3 regions of the Photobacterium sp. SP02 genome follow, and region 2 is predicted to be linked to each of the others. Evidence: riboswitches for the same ligand, from Rfam matches in the RefSeq annotation. Region 2 holds a riboswitch; each other region holds the start of a gene.
What was found. Region 2 has a riboswitch for thiamine pyrophosphate ahead of thiB (thiamine ABC transporter substrate binding subunit). Riboswitches for the same ligand answer to the same signal wherever they lie in the genome.
Positions count from the first base shown of each region.

Region 1: it holds a riboswitch for thiamine pyrophosphate, as region 2 does, so the genes downstream of both, thiD (bifunctional hydroxymethylpyrimidine kinase/phosphomethylpyrimidine kinase) here and thiB (thiamine ABC transporter substrate binding subunit) in region 2, are expected to answer to the same signal.
Region 3: it holds a riboswitch for thiamine pyrophosphate, as region 2 does, so the genes downstream of both, thiC (phosphomethylpyrimidine synthase ThiC) here and thiB (thiamine ABC transporter substrate binding subunit) in region 2, are expected to answer to the same signal.

Region 1 is NZ_JASJOJ010000003.1:43,948-50,464, reverse strand. Features, by position in the region: partial or broken gene P0Y67_RS02075 (ABC transporter permease) at 24-773, opposite strand; gene P0Y67_RS02070 (ABC transporter ATP-binding protein) at 832-1,623, opposite strand; gene thiD (bifunctional hydroxymethylpyrimidine kinase/phosphomethylpyrimidine kinase) at 1,620-2,504, opposite strand; TPP riboswitch at 2,604-2,701, opposite strand; gene P0Y67_RS02060 (VOC family protein) at 2,894-3,244, shown strand; gene P0Y67_RS02055 (family 20 glycosylhydrolase) at 3,317-5,905, opposite strand.
Region 2 is NZ_JASJOJ010000007.1:88,519-95,035, forward strand. Features, by position in the region: gene leuC (3-isopropylmalate dehydratase large subunit) at 1-372, shown strand, start outside; gene leuD (3-isopropylmalate dehydratase small subunit) at 390-992, shown strand; gene P0Y67_RS05150 (DUF547 domain-containing protein) at 1,123-1,923, shown strand; TPP riboswitch at 2,013-2,115, shown strand; gene thiB (thiamine ABC transporter substrate binding subunit) at 2,232-3,218, shown strand; gene thiP (thiamine/thiamine pyrophosphate ABC transporter permease ThiP) at 3,246-4,859, shown strand; gene thiQ (thiamine ABC transporter ATP-binding protein) at 4,875-5,588, shown strand; gene P0Y67_RS05170 (PhoH family protein) at 5,626-6,517, opposite strand, start outside.
Region 3 is NZ_JASJOJ010000040.1:33,782-40,298, forward strand. Features, by position in the region: gene thiH (2-iminoacetate synthase ThiH) at 1-370, opposite strand, end outside; gene P0Y67_RS15860 (thiazole synthase) at 380-1,150, opposite strand; gene thiS (sulfur carrier protein ThiS) at 1,152-1,361, opposite strand; gene P0Y67_RS15870 (HesA/MoeB/ThiF family protein) at 1,358-2,116, opposite strand; gene thiE (thiamine phosphate synthase) at 2,110-2,760, opposite strand; gene thiC (phosphomethylpyrimidine synthase ThiC) at 2,757-4,685, opposite strand; TPP riboswitch at 4,811-4,908, opposite strand; gene P0Y67_RS15885 (universal stress protein) at 4,969-5,409, opposite strand; gene crcB (fluoride efflux transporter CrcB) at 5,540-5,923, shown strand; tRNA gene P0Y67_RS15895 (tRNA-Trp) at 6,150-6,226, opposite strand; rRNA gene rrf (5S ribosomal RNA) at 6,500-6,517, opposite strand, start outside.

The DNA of each region.
Region 1 (6,517 bases), on a different contig from region 2:
TTTTTCCTTGTCTAATACGAAATTTATTGTGACTGGCCATTCTCTGGCAGCCAGGGGATAGCGCGTTTAAGCAGGTAATCTGTCGCAAAATACAGCGACACAGAGAGCCCGGCTAAAATCAGCAAGGCGGCAAACATTTCATCGATCATCATGCGGGCGTTGGCTTGCAGCATCAGGTAGCCGAGCCCTTCGCTGGCGCCAACCCATTCACCGACAACAGCGCCAATGGGGGCGACAACAACGGCAACCCGTATACCCGAAGCCAGGGCAGGCAGAGCCGCCGGCAGCCTGATATGCCATAACATTTGCCATGTTGTGGCATTCATAGTCTTTGCGAGATCTAAATAGCCCTGGGGCGTGTGCCGCAAACCGTCATAGCAGCAAGTGGTGACCGGAAAGAAAATAATAATGGCCGCCATCACCACTTTGGATGCAATGCCATAGCCCAGCCAGAGCATAAGAATAGGGGCGATGGCAAAAACGGGAACGGCCTGACTGGCGATCAGCAGAGGTAGCAGCCAGCGTTTAACCGGATTAAAAAGCAGCATCAATAGCGCGCAGATAAGACCAATGCCAAGGCCGAAGGCTAACCCCAGGACAATTTCGCTGATAGTGACACTGGCATGGCTGAGCAGGACATCATGGCGCTGAATTAATTTGCGAAATACGGCGAGCGGCTCTGGAAGAATAAAGCCGGGAAGCTGAAACAGGCTGACAATACCCTGCCAGAAACCGATCAGAAACACCGAGCTGATCGCCAGACGACTCAGGGAATGATGAAAAAAGGGGCGGAAATTCATTGTTGTGACAGCAGGTTTTTCTGCGAGTTCTTTAGACATAGTGCTCACCCAGACCGGAAAGTTGCTCGATAATGGCCTGTTGTTTTACAGCCAGCTCTGCATTGATGGTTCTCGGCGGTGTGCCTTCGGGAACGGACAAGCGCGCTAACCGGCCCGGTTTGCCTTGCATTAAAAAGAGGTGATGACCCAGCCTTAGTGCTTCCTGAGGATCATGAGTAATAAGCAGTACAGTACGCTGAGCCAGCAATTCAGCGGCGAGATCCTGGAGTTTATATCTTGTCACGGCGTCCAGGGCGGAAAACGGTTCATCCATTAAAACCAGCGGTTTGTCCTGAATTAAGGTACGCACAAGCGCGACGCGCTGTCGCATTCCTCCGGACAGTTGTGATGGACGGGCGTGCAATTTTTCACCTAACCCGACCTGTTGGAGAAGCTGAATGGCACGTTCCTGCACGGCTTCACTGGCTTTACCTTGTTTGAGCCTGAAACTGAAACAGACATTGTCCAGTACATTTAACCAGGGCAGCAGCAGATCCTGTTGCGCCATATAGGCGACGCGATCACTCATACCCCGGGCATCCGACGTAGACAGCTCACCCTGCCATGCCACATCTTTCGGTAACAGATCGGCGAGAAGCCGCAACAGAGTGGTTTTACCGCAGCCACTCCGCCCAAGAATGCAATGCCATTCTCCGGCCTGAAGTGTTAAATCCAGCTGACTGAATAAAGGGGCAGCTTGACCTGAAAAGGACAATGTCAGCTGTTTTACGCTGACACCTAAACAATGAGGCTGAGTGTCGGGCGAGGGCTTCACTGTATTCATCGTTTATTCCTTGACGGATGAAGTGCGTAGAAGTGATGGACTGGCCCGTGTCCCTGACCAATGCGGAGCTGATCGGCATGGCACAGTGCTTGGGTTAGGTACTCTTTACCTTTATGGACAGCCTCAGAGAGGGGGCAGCCTTGTGCTAGGTAGGAGGCGATCGCGGCGGATAAAGTGCACCCTGTTCCATGGGTGTTTCGGGTGGCGATGCGCTTGGCAGAAATAGTGATGGTGTCACTGTTTGTGATCAGATAATCGGTACTGAATGTGTCCTGTTCCCAGTGTCCGCCTTTGAGCAATACAGCATTGCTGCTGATGGTTTTGAGTTGCTCGATAAGCCATTCTTTATTGGTATGCTGCAGGGCTGATGGATCGATATGCCGGCCAGTGGAGCGGGTGAGTGTGACAGCTTCTGGCAGGTTGGGGGTTATCAGAGTGGCTAAAGGGATCAGTTCATTTTTGAGGGTACTGATCGCGTCTTCTTCCAGTAAAAGATCCCCGCTGGTGGCTACCATGACAGGATCCAGAACGATAAATTCAGGCTGGTACTGGCGAAGTTTCTTTGCGACGGCCTGGATGATGCCAGCATCGCTCAGCATACCTATTTTGACGGCCCGGATGTCGAGATCACTGAAAACGGCATCCAATTGCTGTTCAACGAATGCCGGGCTGACAGGAAAGATGCCGGATACACCCAGTGTATTTTGCGCCGTCAGTGCAGTAATAACGGAGCAGGCATAGCCACCTGTTGCGGAAATCGCTTTAATGTCTGCCTGAATGCCCGCACCGCCGCCGCTGTCTGAACCGGCAATGGTCAGTGTAATCGGAGTACGAGCAGGGCTATCTGACTGAGAAGGTTTGGTTATTGTGGACGTGTTCATCGGCATCCCTTGCTATCAAAATCATCGCTTGATTACGCAGGGGTGACGAACAGTCGCCGGATTACACTTCGGAGCATCCTGGTCAGGATGAGAAGGTGACAGGCAATTCTGCTAGTTCCCTACGCCAGTATTAACTGGATCAGGTTCAACGGGTCCCACAGTGTGGTCTCAGCCTTACGGCTCCCCGACTAACGTATCTCTAAATCTGATGCGATGTGCTGAAGCTTGACACTTAAGCACTTTTTCGCGCTGGCCATTCTAACCTTGTTGTTTCTCAGAAAGCAAAAGAATTACACCAATTTGATGACTGACAAGTTGACAGATGCAAACTCAGCTAAGATTTCGTTGTAGATTATGTATGTTGAATCAGCCATTAAGGAGCAGAGCCAGTGAAAAAGCACCATCAAATCAACTATGTTGAATTTCCCGCCAGTCATATACCCAAGACCAAGGCATTTTTTGAGCGCGTTTTTGGCTGGTCATTCATGGATTATGGTGATGAATATGCCGCATTTTCAGAACAGGGGCTGGATGGAGGATTTTATGCCGCGCCGTTGTCTTCTCAGGTTGAGAAAGGCAGCGCGCTGATTGTGATTTACAGCGACAATTTAGAAGCCACCGAACAGGCGGTGATCGCCGCGGGCGGGGTGATTGTGAAGCCGATTTTTTCATTTCCGGGCGGCAGACGTTTTCACTTCACTGAGCCAAGCGGTAATGAACTGGCGGTATGGTCGGAATAAGATTAGGGTCAGAGCGTCAGCATTAAATGAAACAGAGCTCCCGCAGGAGCTCTGTAAGTCGGTTGTATGGTCTTAGTTAACCGTTGTTACCCGGCTGGTTCGCTGACCTGAAACGGTTCTCAGCTGGACACCTGCCGCGACAGCGGGTGGGTTGAGATGGTCGTACGACTGCCAGCTCGTGCCCTGATCCGTTGAGTACTCAATAGTCAGGCCAGGGAAAGTCGAATTGGCTTGAAGTACACCATTCTCAATAACACCGCCTGGAACCGGCAGGTTAAACGCGATACCGGCTTGCTCCAGTTTGGGCAGCACTTTCTGACCCAGCAGATTGGCGAACTGGTTGTAATCGGCGTTACGTCCGGTTTCATCCAGCGCAATGCCTGCGTTGTCATTGGCTTCCCATGTTGCAGTGTGCCAGGCACGTTCAGCCAGACCCAGTACGCGAGGGAAGATCATCCCTTCAAACTGGTCTTCGGTACGGACTGTTTCGGCCCAGAGCGATCCCTGAAGGCCCAGAACATTCTCCGGTTTGAGCAGCTTTTTCACGCCAGCTAATGCGACCACTTCTGCTTTGGTAATCGGTGCACCGGCACGGGTGAAGTCAGCATTGGCGAAGACGTCGTCTGGCATGAAACCAAAGGTTTTACGGGTGTCGGTAAAACGTGGCGCCCAGTAGTAGCCACGCTCGTTTGGATCGGGCTCATACGGGTGGTCAAAGTACAGGTGGCTCGCATGGTTATAGACGACTTTATAGTCGTTATTGGCCAGATTATATGCCCTATCTGCAACGCCCCATTCCCAGATATTTTGCCATGCGTTGCCCCACAGCTGGTTGTTTGCCATTTGTGAGCGTGGGTAAACCTGACCATCGTGCATCAGCCCGTCTTCCCAGCCAGCCATATCCAGACCATAGTTGGCAGTTATCACAGAAATACGTTCGACAAAGTAACGGCTCAGATCCGATACGCTGTTGACACCATCAGTATTATTGGCAATGAAATCCAGACAGGCCAGGGAGTTAATCCATGCACCTGCAATTTCGTCACCGCCGAAGTGGAACGTTTTGAGTGGCTGAACGCCCTGATGCAGGTTGACGAGGCCGCTAACCACTGCATCAACAAAGTTATAAGACGATTCCATACACACATTGATGGCGTTGTCTGTGAACATCTGAACCGACAGATACTGAGTGGTATCGTTAAAATCGGTCAGGAGGTATTTGTTCGCTTCTGCCATGTTCCCCTGAGCCGCGTAGTGATCATAGCGGGCTTCCATCGCCTTGATTGCGGCGTGTGCATGGCCGGGAATGTCGATCTCAGGCACGACTTCAATATTGAGGGCAGCGGCATGGCTAAGAATGTCCTGATAGTCCGTGGCAGTGTAATAGCCGTTGGATTCAGGTGAACCATCCGGGCCTGCACCCAGGAAAGGTAAAATACAGGCTTTCTCTTCCGGATCATGGCAGCGTGTTGCGCCAACATCTGTCAGTTCAGGCAGACCTGGAATTTCTATGCGCCAGCCTTCGTCGTCAGCCAGACGCAGATGGAGTTTGTTTAGCTTGAATGCGGCCATTTGATCAAGCAGCTGGATAATCGCATCTTTAGTTCGGAAATTTCGGACGGCATCGACGGAAAAACCACGGTAAGCAAAGCGGGGTGCATCGGTGATCTGCACCTCAGGGACTTTATTACCCTCGACTAATTGCAATAAAGACTGGGAAGCATACAGTGCGCCTGCTGCATCCGCTGCCCCTATGGTGATGATCTCGTTAGCGGCGTCGACGTTAAGGCTGTAAGCCTCTTCCCATTTTTGTACGCTATTGATGTTGACCTGGCTCCAGCCCATATTGATACGTTTTTGCGTTGTGGGCGACCAGGGCACAGCGGTTACACCTAACTGATTGGCCAGGAACATGGCCTGATCTTCGTAACCATTGCCGTAGACGATAACCCAGGTTGAATCCAGTGTGACATCACCGGCGCCGAGCGTCATTTCGGCTGGAGTAGGAATAACACCGCTGGCATTGTTGATGACATTGAGATCAGCATTACGCTGGTATCTGTCTTGTGCGGTAAAAGGATCGTAGAAGTCGGTTATGGCAGCACTGCCATAACGTTTCCATTGCTGTGGCGTTGAAAAATCAGCCACGAATGGGAGTTCTTCTGATGGCTTGGTAGGTACCAGACCATTCACACGGTTACTGGTACTGGTGATCAGCGACGTGATGGTCTGACCCTGATCTTCAGACACAAAATACCAGTTCGGCATCACGTCCGTTTTTGCTACCTGCCAGTTTGCAGCGTCAAACTCAATGGCAAGCGACTGTCCAGGAGCCAGAGGGACAAAGTTTGCGGTTGGCTCGATCTTGAACATATCACCATTGACATGGCTGATTTTCACCTGGTCGGTTAAGACACTTTCAACCATACGGATATGGCTGAAGTAAATTGACCAACCCGTCGCTGGTAATGTTTTACTGCTTTGGTTTGTGAAATCGATTTTAGCGCGGAAAGTGACCCAGTCATCCTGAGTGTTATCCAAAACGGTGTAAGTCACATCCAACCCCTGACCAAGCTGGTCCAGGTCTGCAGCAGGAATAGCCATCGCAGGTGCAGCAAAGACAGCTGACAATGCAAGTGCTAATACTGACGTTTTTATCATCTTAGGTTCCTTTTTTTGATGAGCGAAATAAACAATTTCAGCCTAACCATAAGATCTGACTGATAAAAATATCAATAGTAGTTAATTCAAAAAAATATAGTAAAACTGGCAGTGATGCCTAACAAAGCATACTTATTGTGCATAAAATGAACAATTGTTCGTGATGGAGATTGTAATTTAAGCGAAGCGGGAAACATTGACTGTTTCGGCAGGGCATTTCTGGCAGTGGAGATGACAGTGTGATTAGTGGTTATTGCGCGCTATAAAATATTGAACACTCTTATCAAGCCGATGAGAGATGCATTCAGCAAAGTTATCATTCCGACATATGAAGTGGGGCAAATTTTCTGCAAAATCATAGTGGTATTCGGGGATGTTTAACGGTTTTAATGCTTAACAAACTGTGTTGCATGTTCATTTCATCATGGCACTAGCAACATGCGGTTAATAAAAGCGACAACTTACAGGTAACATTTAAATCCATTCAGGTAACAAATCAGTCGCCTTGTAAAAATGGCAGCCAGCTATCAGTTTCGCGATTACAAGTGGATTTCCGCTCATCTGTAGAAGATACTCTCCCGGCAACAACCTGATACGACAAAGGATAATAAA
Region 2 (6,517 bases):
CGCATTGAAGATATGCGAGCTGCCGCTGCGGTCGCCAAAGGCCGCAAAGTGGCTCCCAATGTTCAGGCGCTGGTAGTGCCCGGCTCTGAGCAGGTCAAAGCGCAGGCCGAGCAGGAAGGGCTGGACAAGATCTTCATCGAAGCCGGTTTTGAATGGCGCCTGCCGGGCTGCTCTATGTGTCTGGCGATGAACAACGACCGCTTAGGTCCGGGAGAGCGCTGCGCTTCGACCAGTAACCGTAACTTTGAAGGCCGTCAGGGCCGTGATGGCCGTACTCATCTGGTCAGCCCGGCGATGGCCGCCGCCGCTGCCTGTGCCGGCCACTTCGTCGACATCCGCGAGCTGGACAAAGCCACAGTCGCCACCGCCTAATTTAAGAGGGAACAAGCATGGCAGGAATCAAACAACACACAGGACTGGTGGTGCCGCTGGATGCCGCGAACGTCGACACTGACGCCATCATTCCAAAGCAGTTTTTGCAGAAAGTGAACCGTACCGGTTTCGGTAAGCACCTGTTTCACGACTGGCGTTTTCTCGATGACGCCGGCGAGCAGCCTAATCCTGAGTTCGTCCTGAACCACCCGCGCTTTCAGGGCGCCAGTATCCTGCTGGCCCGTGAAAACTTCGGCTGCGGCTCATCACGCGAGCACGCGCCCTGGGCACTGGCTGACTACGGTATCAAAATCATCATTGCGCCGAGCTTTGCCGATATTTTCTATGGCAACGCGATCAACAATCAGATGGTGCCGGTACGGCTGACAGATGCTGAAGTCGATGAGATCTTCCAGTTTGTCGACACCAACCAGGGCGCCGAAGTGACTGTGGATCTGGTAAGCATGACGGTCAGCGCCAACGGCAAGACCTACAGCTTCGAGATTGACGAGTTCCGCCGCCACTGCCTGCTGAACGGTCTGGACAACATCGGCCTGACCCTGCAGCACGAAGATAAAATCGCTGAGTATGAAAGTAAGATTCCGGCTTTTCTGGCCTGATCTATACTGTCATTGCTGACTGGCTCAGACACCCTGCTCCGGCAGGGTGTTTTGTTTAGCGCCCGCCATCAGAAAGAAACGCCCCCGGTTTCGGTCTGTTGAATATCAATCTTTTTACAGAGGTGTTCACATGTATCCGTTACGCCAACCCCTGACCGTCCTGCTCCTGATGATGCTACTCAGCCTGTCTTCAGCGACACTGGCCGCCCCCAAAGCCGATCTCTGGCCTTTGTGGCAAGCCAGTAACCCGGGCAGTAGCGCGAAAGTTGACCACGCCATCTGGCAGGGCCTGCTCAACGACTATCTGCTGGTCGCCCCCAAGCAGACCCGCTTTCGTTATGCCGCGGTCAGCCCGCAGGATAAAGCCGCTCTGACACGTTATCTGGACCAACTCGCCGCGCTGGACCCGCGCCGCTATAACCGCAATGAGCAGTTTGCCTACTGGGTGAACCTGTATAACGCCCTGACAGTTAAAGTGATTCTGGACAACTATCCGGTCAGCTCGATCACCAAACTCGGCGGCATGTTCAGCTTCGGTCCCTGGGATGAAAAGCTGATCACCATCAGCGGACAAAAACTGTCGCTCAATGATATTGAACACAGGATCCTGCGCCCTATCTGGCAGGACGAGCGTATTCACTATGTGGTGAACTGTGCCAGCTTGGGCTGCCCGGATCTGCTCCCTGAGGTCATGCAGGCCGATAAACTGAACGAACAGCTCGACCAAGCTGCCAAACGCTTTATCAACAGCGATAAAGGGGTTGATGTGCGCGGCCAGAGCGTCCGCCTGTCGTCGATTTATGACTGGTATCAGAGTGATTTCGGTACTCTGGCTGAACTGCAAAAGCATCTGAACACTTACCTCAATCGGCCGGTGACGCTGGTATCGCCCAGTTACGATTACGACTGGCGGCTCAATGAGATCAAATAGCCTCGCCTGACAAGTTAACTTGCAGCTCAGGATTCACAGCCGGCCGCAATTGTGGCTGGCAACCTGTGCCGGCCGCGTTTACAATGAGAGCCGTTCTCATGGGGAGTCTTAGGGCTGAGATCGTACTGCGTACGGGACCCATTGAACCTGAACCAGATCATGCTGGCGGAGGAATTGAGAAAAACTGAGAGACAAGAAAGCACACCTTTACCCCTTTCGTGCCTTCCCGGGGAGATTCTCCCTCTCACTCAACCCCGCGCCTTGAAGAAATCGGAATTCCCTGTCTTACAGGAACTCAGGAGCGCTTTGTGAAACACCTACTGATAACCTTACCCCTGCTGGCTGCCGCCACGTCTGCCGCCGCCGCTCAACCGACCTTGACCGTTTACACCTACAGCTCTTTTACCGCGGACTGGGGACCGGGTCCGGCCATCGAAACCGCGTTTGAGAAACAGTGCGGCTGCGATCTGCAGTTTGTCGCCCTGGACGATGGTGTGTCGATCCTCAACCGTGTCCGACTGGAAGGCAAAAGCAGCAAAGCCGATCTGCTGTTAGGGCTGGATAACAACCTGATGACGGAAGCCAAAAAAACCGGCCTGCTGACCACTCACCAGGTGGATACGGCGGCGGTCACCCTTCCGGGCGGCTGGCAGGATGACACCTTTGTCCCTTTCGATTACGGTTACTTCGCCTTCATTTACGACAGCAAGAAACTGAATAACCCGCCAGAGAGCCTGAAAGCGCTGGTTGAGCGCGACGATCTGACGATGATTTATCAGGATCCCCGCACCTCAACGCCGGGACAGGGTCTGATGCTGTGGGTGAAATCTGTCTATGGCGACCAAGCCGCCGCGGCCTGGCAGCAACTGGCGAAAAAAACCGTGACTGTGACCAAAGGCTGGTCAGAGGCCTACAACATGTTCCTCAACGGCGAGACCGATCTGGTGCTCTCTTACACCACCTCACCGGCCTACCACCTGATTGCCGAGAACGAAGACAAGTACAAAGCCGCCAACTTCAGCGAAGGCCACTATATGCAGGTGGAAGTTGCCGCCAAGCTCAAAAACAGCCGCAACAGTGAGCTGGCCGAGCAGTTCCTTACCTTCATCCTGACGCCGGGCTTCCAGTCACACATTCCAACGGGCAACTGGATGTATCCGGTCACCGCCCAGGAACTGCCTGAAGGGTTCAGCACCCTGACCCTGCCTGCCAAGTCGCTGGAATTTTCCGCCGATGAAGTCGCGAAAGAGCGTAAAAGCTGGATTCGCGAGTGGCAGACGGCCCTGACCCAGTAATGCACCTGTAATGCAATAGGACAGACCTTGTTACTCTCCCGTTCCAGCCTGCCCGGCCTGTTAAGCGCCGGGCTGATACTGCTTGTGGTCGGCGGGGCGCTCAGCGCGCTGCTGAGTCAGGCCACCGAACTGCAACCGCTCAGCTTGTGGCAGGATCCTTACCTGCGTCATGTCACGGCCTTCAGCTTTCAACAGGCCCTGTTATCGACCCTGCTCAGTGTGATTCCGGCGATCCCTGTCGCTTACGCTCTGTCGCGGCGCCGTTTTCCGGGCCGGACTGTGTTGCTCAGATTGTTTGCCATGACGGTGGTGCTGCCGGTACTGGTGGCGGTGTTTGGTCTGCTGGCTATCTATGGTAACAGCGGTTTGCTGGCCCAAGCACTGGCCAGGCTGGACATGACCCTGCCGTTCAGCATTTACGGTCTCAACGGCATTCTTCTCGCCCATGTCTTTCTCAACCTGCCGCTGGCGAGCCGTTTACTGCTGCAAAGCCTGGAAAGCATTCCGGCCGAACAGCATCAGCTCGCCGCTCATCTGGGCATGAAAGGCTGGCCACTGTTCCGGCTGGTTGCCTGGCCGCGGCTGCGTCAGCAGTTGCCTCAGGTCGCCGGGCTGGTGTTCATGCTGTGCTTTACCAGCTTTGCGGTGATTATGTCGCTCGGTGGCGGCCCGAAAGCCACCACGATCGAGCTGGCTATCTATCAGGCGCTGAGATACGACTTTGATTTAGCCGCCGGTGCCATGCTGGCGTTATGGCAGATGCTGCTGTGCTGCTCGCTGGTGCTGTTCAGCCAGCGCTTTGCCAAACCGCTGTCCACGCTCAGCGGCCGGGTTCGCCAGGGGCATCCGAATTACCTCGACAGCGGCTCGGCCAGAGTGTGGGACGGATGCTGGATTGGCTTGGTGCTGCTGTTAGTTCTGCCGCCTATGCTGGCAGTACTGAGCGCCGGGCTCAATGCCCAGCTGCCGCAGCTGCTGAGCACCCCCGCCCTGTGGCAGGCGATCAGCCATTCATTGCAAATCGCGCTGCTGGCCTGCCTGCTGGCACTGATCAGCGGGATCGCCATCCTCTGTGCCAGCCGTTACTGGCGGCTGCAGCGCTACCGCCTCTCTGCCGACGGGCTGGAGCTGATTGGCACCATTATTCTGGTCACACCCGGGCTGGTGATCAGCACAGGTCTGTTTTTGCTGCTGCGCGAATTCACCGACGTCTTCGCCTCGGCCTTCTGGGTGGTCGTGGCCGTCAATGCCCTGATGGCACTGCCTTATGTCATCAAAACCCTGAGCCAGCCGATGCTGCATCTCGCGCAGCAATACAACCCGCTGTGCCAGAGTTTGGGCATGCGCGGCCTGCCGCGCCTGTATCTGGTGGAATGGCGGGCACTGCGCAAACCTATGGCCCAGGCGATGGCGATCAGCTTCGTGTTGTCGCTGGGTGATCTGGGTGCCATTGCGCTGTTCGGCAGCCAGGATTTTCAGACCCTGCCCCTGTACCTGTTCCAGCTGATGGACAGCTATCAGATGGATGCCGCCGCCGTTGCCGCTCTGCTGCTGCTCTTGCTCAGCCTGGGCATTTTCACTGTGGTGGAAAGCCTGCTATTGTCCCGGTCTCCCTCGTCTGCCCGCACTGCTAACGGATAACTTATGACTTCACCTATGCTCTCTTTGTCGCAACTGAGCCATTGTTACCGTCACCATAATCAGGCGCCGATGCAGCTCAGCTTTGATCTGTCGGTCGCGCCGGGAGATATTCTGGCGGTGATCGGCCCCAGCGGGGCGGGCAAAAGTACCCTGCTGGCGATGATCGCCGGTTTTCTCAAGCCGGACAGCGGAGAGCTGAGGATCAACGGTGACGTGATCGACAGGCAGAATCCGGCCGAGCGGCCGCTGTCGATCCTGTTTCAGGATCACAACCTGTTTCCTCATCTGAGCGTGTTTGACAATATTGCCCTGGGAATCCATCCCGGACTGCGCCTCAGCGCGGCTGACAAAGCATCAGTCAAAGACGCGGCAGAACGGGTCGGCATTGGCCGTTATCTGGATCGCTTGCCAGAGCTGTTATCCGGCGGTCAGAAACAGCGGGTGGCTGTGGCACGCTGTCTGGTCAGGCACCGTCCTCTGCTGTTGCTCGATGAGCCGTTTTCCGCGCTGGATCCGGCGCTGCGACAAGAAATGCTGGATCTGATCGCCAGTCTGGCCAAGGAAGCCGGGATCACTGTGCTGATGATCACCCACAGTCCGGACGATGCGCTGAAAATTGCTGATCACTGTGCCTTTGTCGAGCAGGGGGAAATCCGGGTATGCGGCCCCACCCAGCAAGTGCTGGGGGAGCCGGAAGATGAAAGATTAAGGAAGTACCTCGGGCGATGAATGCTTAAGATCCGCTCAGCGGATCCCGCCCAGTGAATTACAGATTTTCTTCAGCAAATTCCGCCAGACGGCTGCGCACCACACCATTGAGGTAGATATTGGCGCTGCCCTCGAAATTCTTAAATCGTTCAACGATATAGGTTAAGCCTGATGTCACAGGCGACAGGTAAGTGGAATCGATCTGCGCCAGGTTACCGGAACAAACCAGCTTAGTGCCTTCACCACAGCGGGTGATGATGGTCTTGATTTGTGAAGCCGTGAGGTTCTGACACTCATCCAGCAACACGAAAGCGTTCTGGATAGAGCGGCCGCGCATAAAGTTAATCGATTTGAACTGGATATTGGCTTTTTCGAAGATATATTTCATCGAACCGTCAGTGCAGACATCGTGCTTATGCAAGGCCTCCATGGTGTCTGTCACTGCCGCCAGCCAGGGCATCATTTTCTCTTCTTCCGTACCCGGCAGGAAACCGATAGATTCAGCAATGTCCGGGGTATTGCGGGTGACAATGATCTTGTCGTACATGCCTTTTTCTATCACCAGCTCCAGTGCGGCAGCCATCGCGAGGATCGTCTTACCACACCCGGCCGGACCGGTCAGGATCACCAGATCGATATCAGGATCGAGCAGCGCGTCCATCGCCATGCCCTGATAGATGTTCTTCGGATGAATGCCCCATGCCTGGCGGTGCATCAGGCGCTCATGCCCCAGATCTTTCAGGGTGACCATTTCCCCGTCCAGACTCTGGATCCGGGCCGCGAAATCGGTATCTTCATCAATCAGGTACTGGTTGACGAAGGGCGATTCAAACAGCTCTTGCGGCAGCGTATGCAAGGTCGAGCGGCCGCGTTTTTCAGAATGGCACTCACCCACACGCTCCCAGAAACTGGCCGGATAGCGGTGGAACCCTTTGGTCAGCAGGCTGACG
Region 3 (6,517 bases), on a different contig from region 2:
CATTATCGAAGTTTAGTGCCTTGATCGCCGCACATTCCCGCTCAATCTCGTCAAGATTTAACGTCCGCCGCTTGATCTTGTTTTCCATGGTAAAGCCGCAATAGGTGCAGCTGTTGGCACAGAGGTTCGACAGGTACAAAGGGACATAAAACCCGATGGTCCGGCCAAAACGCTGCCGCGTCAGTACGGCCGACTGCTGCGCCATCTGCTCAAGATACGGCTCTGCCGCAGGCGAAATCAGTGCTTTGAAATCTTCCAGATCGCGCTTTCGTCTACTGAGTGCCCGCTCGACATCTGCAGCTGTTTTACTGTAGATAGACATCCGGACATCATCCCAGTCCAGCTGCCGCCATACATCCACATAACTCATGGCGTCTCCTTACGCGCTGGCGTCTAAAAACGCAGTTAACGGGCTGGACGCCACGGCATGGCTGACTTTACCGGCCAGGCCGGCTTCGTACGCCATCCGACCGCTCTCCACTGCCAGTTTAAAGGCCAGCCCCATCGCAACCGGATCCGCCGCTGCCGCAATCGCCGTATTGACCAGCACAGCATCAGCCCCCCGCTCCATGGCTTCAGCCGCATGTGACGGGGCGCCGATCCCGGCATCCACAATCACAGGCACCCGGGCCTGATCGATAATGATGTCGAGAAAATCCCGCGATGCCAGCCCTTTATTTGAACCTATCGGGGCGCCCAGCGGCATCACAGCGGCACAGCCCACTTCCTCCAGCCGTTTACATAACACAGGATCGGCATGGCAGTAGGGCAGCACAATGAAGCCTTGTTTGACCAGCGCTTCGGCTGCCGCCAGCGTTTCAATCGGATCCGGCATCAGGTATTTCGGGTCTGGATGGATTTCCAGTTTCAGCCAGTTGGTGCCCAGCGCTTCGCGGGCCAGCTGCGCGGCAAAGATCGCTTCTTTGGCATTCTTGGCCCCCGAGGTATTAGGCAGCAGGTTGACCCCTGCTTCGCGCAGCGGGGCAAGAATGTCGTCATCCCGGTTATCAATATCCACCCGTTTCAGTGCCATGGTCACCAGCTCAGAGCAGGATGCTAGAATTGACTGTGCCATTATGTCCCGGCCGGCATATTTTCCCGTACCGGTGAAAAGTCGGGATGAAAAGGTTTTATCGGCAATGGTCAGCATGTCAGCCTCCTGCTATGGCTTGAAACAAGGCGATTTCATCGCCGTCATTGAGTCGCTGATCGGCCCAGAACTCGCGGCCCAAAATGGCTTGATTGAGCGCAACGGCCGTCGCATCCAGCGGCATCGCCAGCTGCTCCAGCAGCTGTTGCAGCGAGCTTTGCGCCGCCAGCTGCATGGCTTTGTCGTTCACCAGAACGGTTATCGTGGTCATAAAGATTCCTTACTGCATACAGGACATTGAGGGTTGGCTGGCAAGGTAAACTGCTGCCATTGCAGGCTGAGGCCGTCGAACTGGCGGAACTGGCGGACACAGAGATCACCGCTGTCGGTGATAGCTTTCACCGCCTGCAGCGCCTGAAAGGTTCCCATAATGCCGACGACTGGCCCGGCAATACCTGTCTCACTGCAACTTTGCGGCGCTTGCATTTCCGCTTCAGGAAATAAGCAGTGGTAGCAAGGCCCCTGCTGTGCGCGAAAATCAAAGCTCATCAGTTGCCCCTGCCAGCGTATCGCTGCCGCCGAAATCAGCCGTTTTTCGTGTTCGAAGCAGGCCTGATTAATGGCATGACGACTGGCAAAGTTATCGGTGCAATCCAGCACCACGTCCGCCAGGCTGATTTCCATCGCCAGTTGCAGCTTGGCCAGCCTGGCCGTCACTGCGCGGGCACGGATCAGCGGATTGAGCGCTTTGACCTGCGCCACGGCGGCCTGCGCTTTGCTCTCACCCTGATTATCATCACGGTAGATAATCTGGCGCTGCAGGTTGGAACGCTCGACACGGTCGCCATCGGCAATCACCAGGCTGCCAACCCCCGCCGCCGCCAGATATAAGGCCGCCGGGGCGCCAAGCCCGCCAGCGCCGATAATCAGTACTCTGGCCTGTTGCAGGGCCTGCTGGCCCTGCTCACCGATTTCCGGTAGCTGCACCTGACGCTGATAGCGCAAAAAAGACTCGTCTGTCAGCATGGCTCCCTCACCAGCTTGTCGGCAAATCCCGCCAGTGCCTGCTCAAGATCCGCAGCGGCTGTCACGGCGCGCACTACAGCGACACAGGACACCCCGGTCTGCCAGACATCCGCAACATTGCTGAGATCAATACCGCCAATGGCAACAGTCGGGTAACGGCCGGCCACAGTGTCCAGGTGCTCTTTTAACTGGGCGATCCCCTGCGGCGGGGTTGGCATGTCTTTGGTCGGGGTCGGGAAAATATGGCCGATCGCCACATAGCTGGGTGCCAGGGCCAGACCGCGTTGCAACTCAGCCGCCGTTCGGGTCGATACCCCCAGACGGATATTCGCCTGACGCAACGCATCGAGATCCGCGATAGCCAGATCTTCCTGTCCCAGATGCACACCATAAGCACCGTGCCTGAGCGCCAGCTGCCAGTAGTCGTTAATAAACACCTGGGCGTTGTGCTCCCGGCCCAGACGAATCGCTTCAATAATCTGCGCTTCCAGCTCAGGATGGGCCGGATCTTTGATCCGCAGCTGAACGGATTTCACCCCCAGCGGCAGCAACCTGGCAATCCAGCGGACATCATCAACCACAGGATAGAGCGGCCCGATGCCGCCCTCCATCACAGGAAATGACTGTTGCATCACACCACTCATGCCTGTTCTTCCTCGTGAGTTTTAGCCTTGTGGTAGAGCTCGCTGCCCTTGTCACGAAATTCCTCCGCTTTCTGGCGCATACCTTCCAGCGGATCATCGAGCATGTGAATCACCTGGGCATCTTCTTGCGCTTTAGCGTAGTCCCGCACTTCCTGGGAGATCTTCATGGAACAGAATTTCGGTCCGCACATAGAGCAGAAGTGGGCCACTTTGCCCGATTCCTGCGGCAAGGTTTCATCATGGAAAGCGCGCGCGGTATCCGGGTCCAGCCCCAGATTGAACTGATCTTCCCAGCGGAATTCGAAACGGGCTTTAGACAGGGCATTATCACGCACCTGTGCGCCAGGATGGCCTTTGGCTAAATCAGCGGCGTGGGCACACAGCTTGTAGGTGATCAGACCGGTTTTGACATCGTCTTTGTTCGGCAGACCTAAATGCTCTTTCGGCGTGACATAGCACAGCATGGCGCAGCCAAACCAGCCAATCATCGCCGCGCCTATACCTGAGGTAATGTGATCATAGCCCGGAGCAATGTCGGTGGTCAGCGGGCCTAAGGTATAAAAAGGGGCTTCATGGCAGTGCTTGAGCTGCTCATCCATGTTCTCTTTGATCAGGTGCATCGGGACATGTCCCGGGCCTTCAATCATCACCTGGACATCGTACTCCCAGGCTACCTTGGTCAGTTCACCTAAAGTCCGCAGCTCACTGAACTGGGCTTCATCATTGGCATCAGCGACCGAGCCGGGACGCAACCCGTCACCCAGCGACAGGGAAATATCGTATTGGGCACAGATCTCGCAAATCTCGCGGAAATGCTCATAGAGAAAGCTTTCTTTGTGGTGCGCCAGGCACCATTTCGCCATGATAGAACCACCGCGGGAAACAATCCCGGTTACCCGCTTGGCGGTCATAGGGACAAAGCGCAGCAGCACACCGGCGTGGATGGTAAAATAGTCGACGCCCTGCTCGGCTTGCTCCAGCAAGGTGTCGCGGAAGACTTCCCAGGTCAGGTTCTCGGCAACACCGTTCACCTTCTCCAGCGCCTGATACATAGGGACAGTCCCGATGGGCACCGGGCTGTTGCGGATGATCCATTCGCGGGTTTCATGAATATTTCGGCCCGTCGACAAATCCATCACGGTATCGCCGCCCCAGCGGGTCGACCACACCAGTTTTTCCACTTCTTCTTCGATTGAAGAGCTCACGGCCGAGTTACCAATATTGGCATTCACTTTCACCAGGAAGTTGCGGCCAATGATCATCGGCTCGGATTCCGGGTGGTTGATGTTTGACGGAATAATCGCGCGGCCTTCAGCCACTTCCCGGCGCACAAACTCGGCTGTGATATCTTTGGGCAGATTGGCACCGAAGCTGTGTCCCGGATGCTGCTGGTTTAGCACCTCATCACGGTATTGAGCACGGCCCATGTTTTCCCGGATCGCAATATATTCCATTTCCGGGGTGATAATGCCCTGCCGGGCATAGTGCATCTGAGTCACACATTGGCCAGCTTGAGCACGGCGTACACGGGCTCGGTGGGCAAAACGCAGCTCTTCAAGTGTGTCGTCGGCCAGACGCTCTTTGGTATAGGCGGAGCTCAGCTCATCCAGCAGTTCGGTATCGCCGCGCTCCTCGATCCAGCTTTCACGCAGTGTCGGCAACCCGCTATAGATATCAATGGATTGATCAGGATCGGTATAAAAGCCTGAGGTGTCATAAACGCGAATCGGTTCATTAGGCTCAAAGATAGGATTGTTTTTATCGCCGCCGACCAGGGAATCGGCCTGAGCGATTTCACGCATGCCGACACGGATATCATCCCGGCTGCCGGTGACATAGACTTTACGTGAATTGGGATAGGCTTGGGTGGTGAGTGAATCAATGAATTGTTTCGCTTCCAGTCTCGCTTGCTTGCGACTCGACATAGCAATTTCCTTTTTCAAAGTTAGGGAAGTTGCTTGACGGATGGGCGCGTAAACAAGAGGCGGACACATGTAGGGCGTGTCGCATCGTCTGATACAGCAGCAGTACGCTAAAGGTACAGCTAGGCAGAAGATTTTCTCTTGTTCCCTTCGCAGATACTAATCTGATCAGGTTCAACGGATCCCGCAATGCGGTCTCAGCCAGTTGGCACTCCGACAAGTTTCAGTCAAAGAGTATAAGGAAGCATCACCCGCTCAGCAAGTCGTCTTTTTCATCCCCACACCACTACAGCGTTTTCTGCTGGCAGATCAGCACATCACACTTCAGGTGCTGCGCCAGCTCATAACGTATATCACCCAGCCAATGCATTCCGGGTTTGTAGTTACCTGTGACCACTAAATCGGCTTTAATCGCCTTTCCAAGCGCAATCAGATGCTTGGCAACATCGCCATCGGCCAGATGGATAGCCGCAACCGGACGTGGTGAATGCTTTGCCAGATCAGACAACTGAGCCATTCTTTTCAGCTCCTGCTCATTATGTGCCTCGTCGAGCTGTAAATCGATATCCAGAAAGCTGACATTCCCTACACCAGGCTCCACATAGGCCAGATGCAGATCCGCATTGTTTTGCTCTGCAATCACACCTGCTTTTGCAACCAACTGTTTTACATTCAAATCATCCGGGTTGATTGCCAGTAAAATGGTATGGTACATACCCATAAGCATCTCTACTCCTGCTAGGATTAGTGCACAATGTAGACCTTCATGTGAAAAAGCACGTCGCTTTGTGGTATCAGGCTTTAACCCTGTCTTTTCACCATAGCATGTAATGATTCTGTCACCATCTGGGCTTTCTATGAACCAACTGATTATTCTGGGCTATGTGGCCATTGGCGGGGCGGTCGGCGCCTGTTCACGCTACCTGATTGCTGAACTTTCGGTGCTTTTATTGGGCAAGGGGTTCCCGTACGGGACACTGGCTGTCAACATCATCGGCTCATTGATTATGGGGATGCTGAGCTCGGCACTTAACCAAGGTATGATAGAGGCGACACCTTGGCGTCCATTGATTGGCATCGGCATGCTGGGCGCTTTAACGACTTTTTCCACGTTTTCGATGGATAACCTGATACTGCTCCAGCAAGGCGCCTATATCAAGGCTGGCTTAAATATTATGCTGAACTTGTCTCTGAGCTTATTTGCTTGCTTCGTTGGATTTCAGTTGCTTCAGCGTGGATAAGCGGATGAATTGCCTATTGCGTCTAAACGGAAGTGAGATTCACTCCAAGCCCTAACATATGCCTGTGAGTGAAATTGAGGCATAAAAACCCCGCCTGATGACGAGGTCTTTAGAACTGGCAGCGGATGACGGATCGACCGGGCTGGCGTTCCAGTCGCCGACATCAGCGCATCGCGCTGACCTTCAGAAACAACAAAGCCCCGTCCGAAGACGAGGCTTTTGTATTTGGCAGGGGATGACGGATTCGAACCGCCGACATTCGGTTTTGGAGACCGACGTTCTACCGGGCTGAACTAATCCCCTAGAATTGGTAAGTATTGTATACAGCTGAACGAGAATTACCAGTCTTAGAGACTTAAAATGACTTACAGTTTTATCAATCGCTTATTAAAACATCAATGGATTCAATGTTCCTACCTTCTTTGCTGACATCTGTCCTGTTACCGCAGAAACACTGAGCACTGACTTCTAACAGACAGCCAACAACAAAGATAGTATTATCATTACGGATAGTGCCACTGGGAATACTTGAAAAGCAAAAAGGCCACCCGTAAGGTGGCCTTTTCTTAATGGGGAGCCTGGCGATGTCCTACT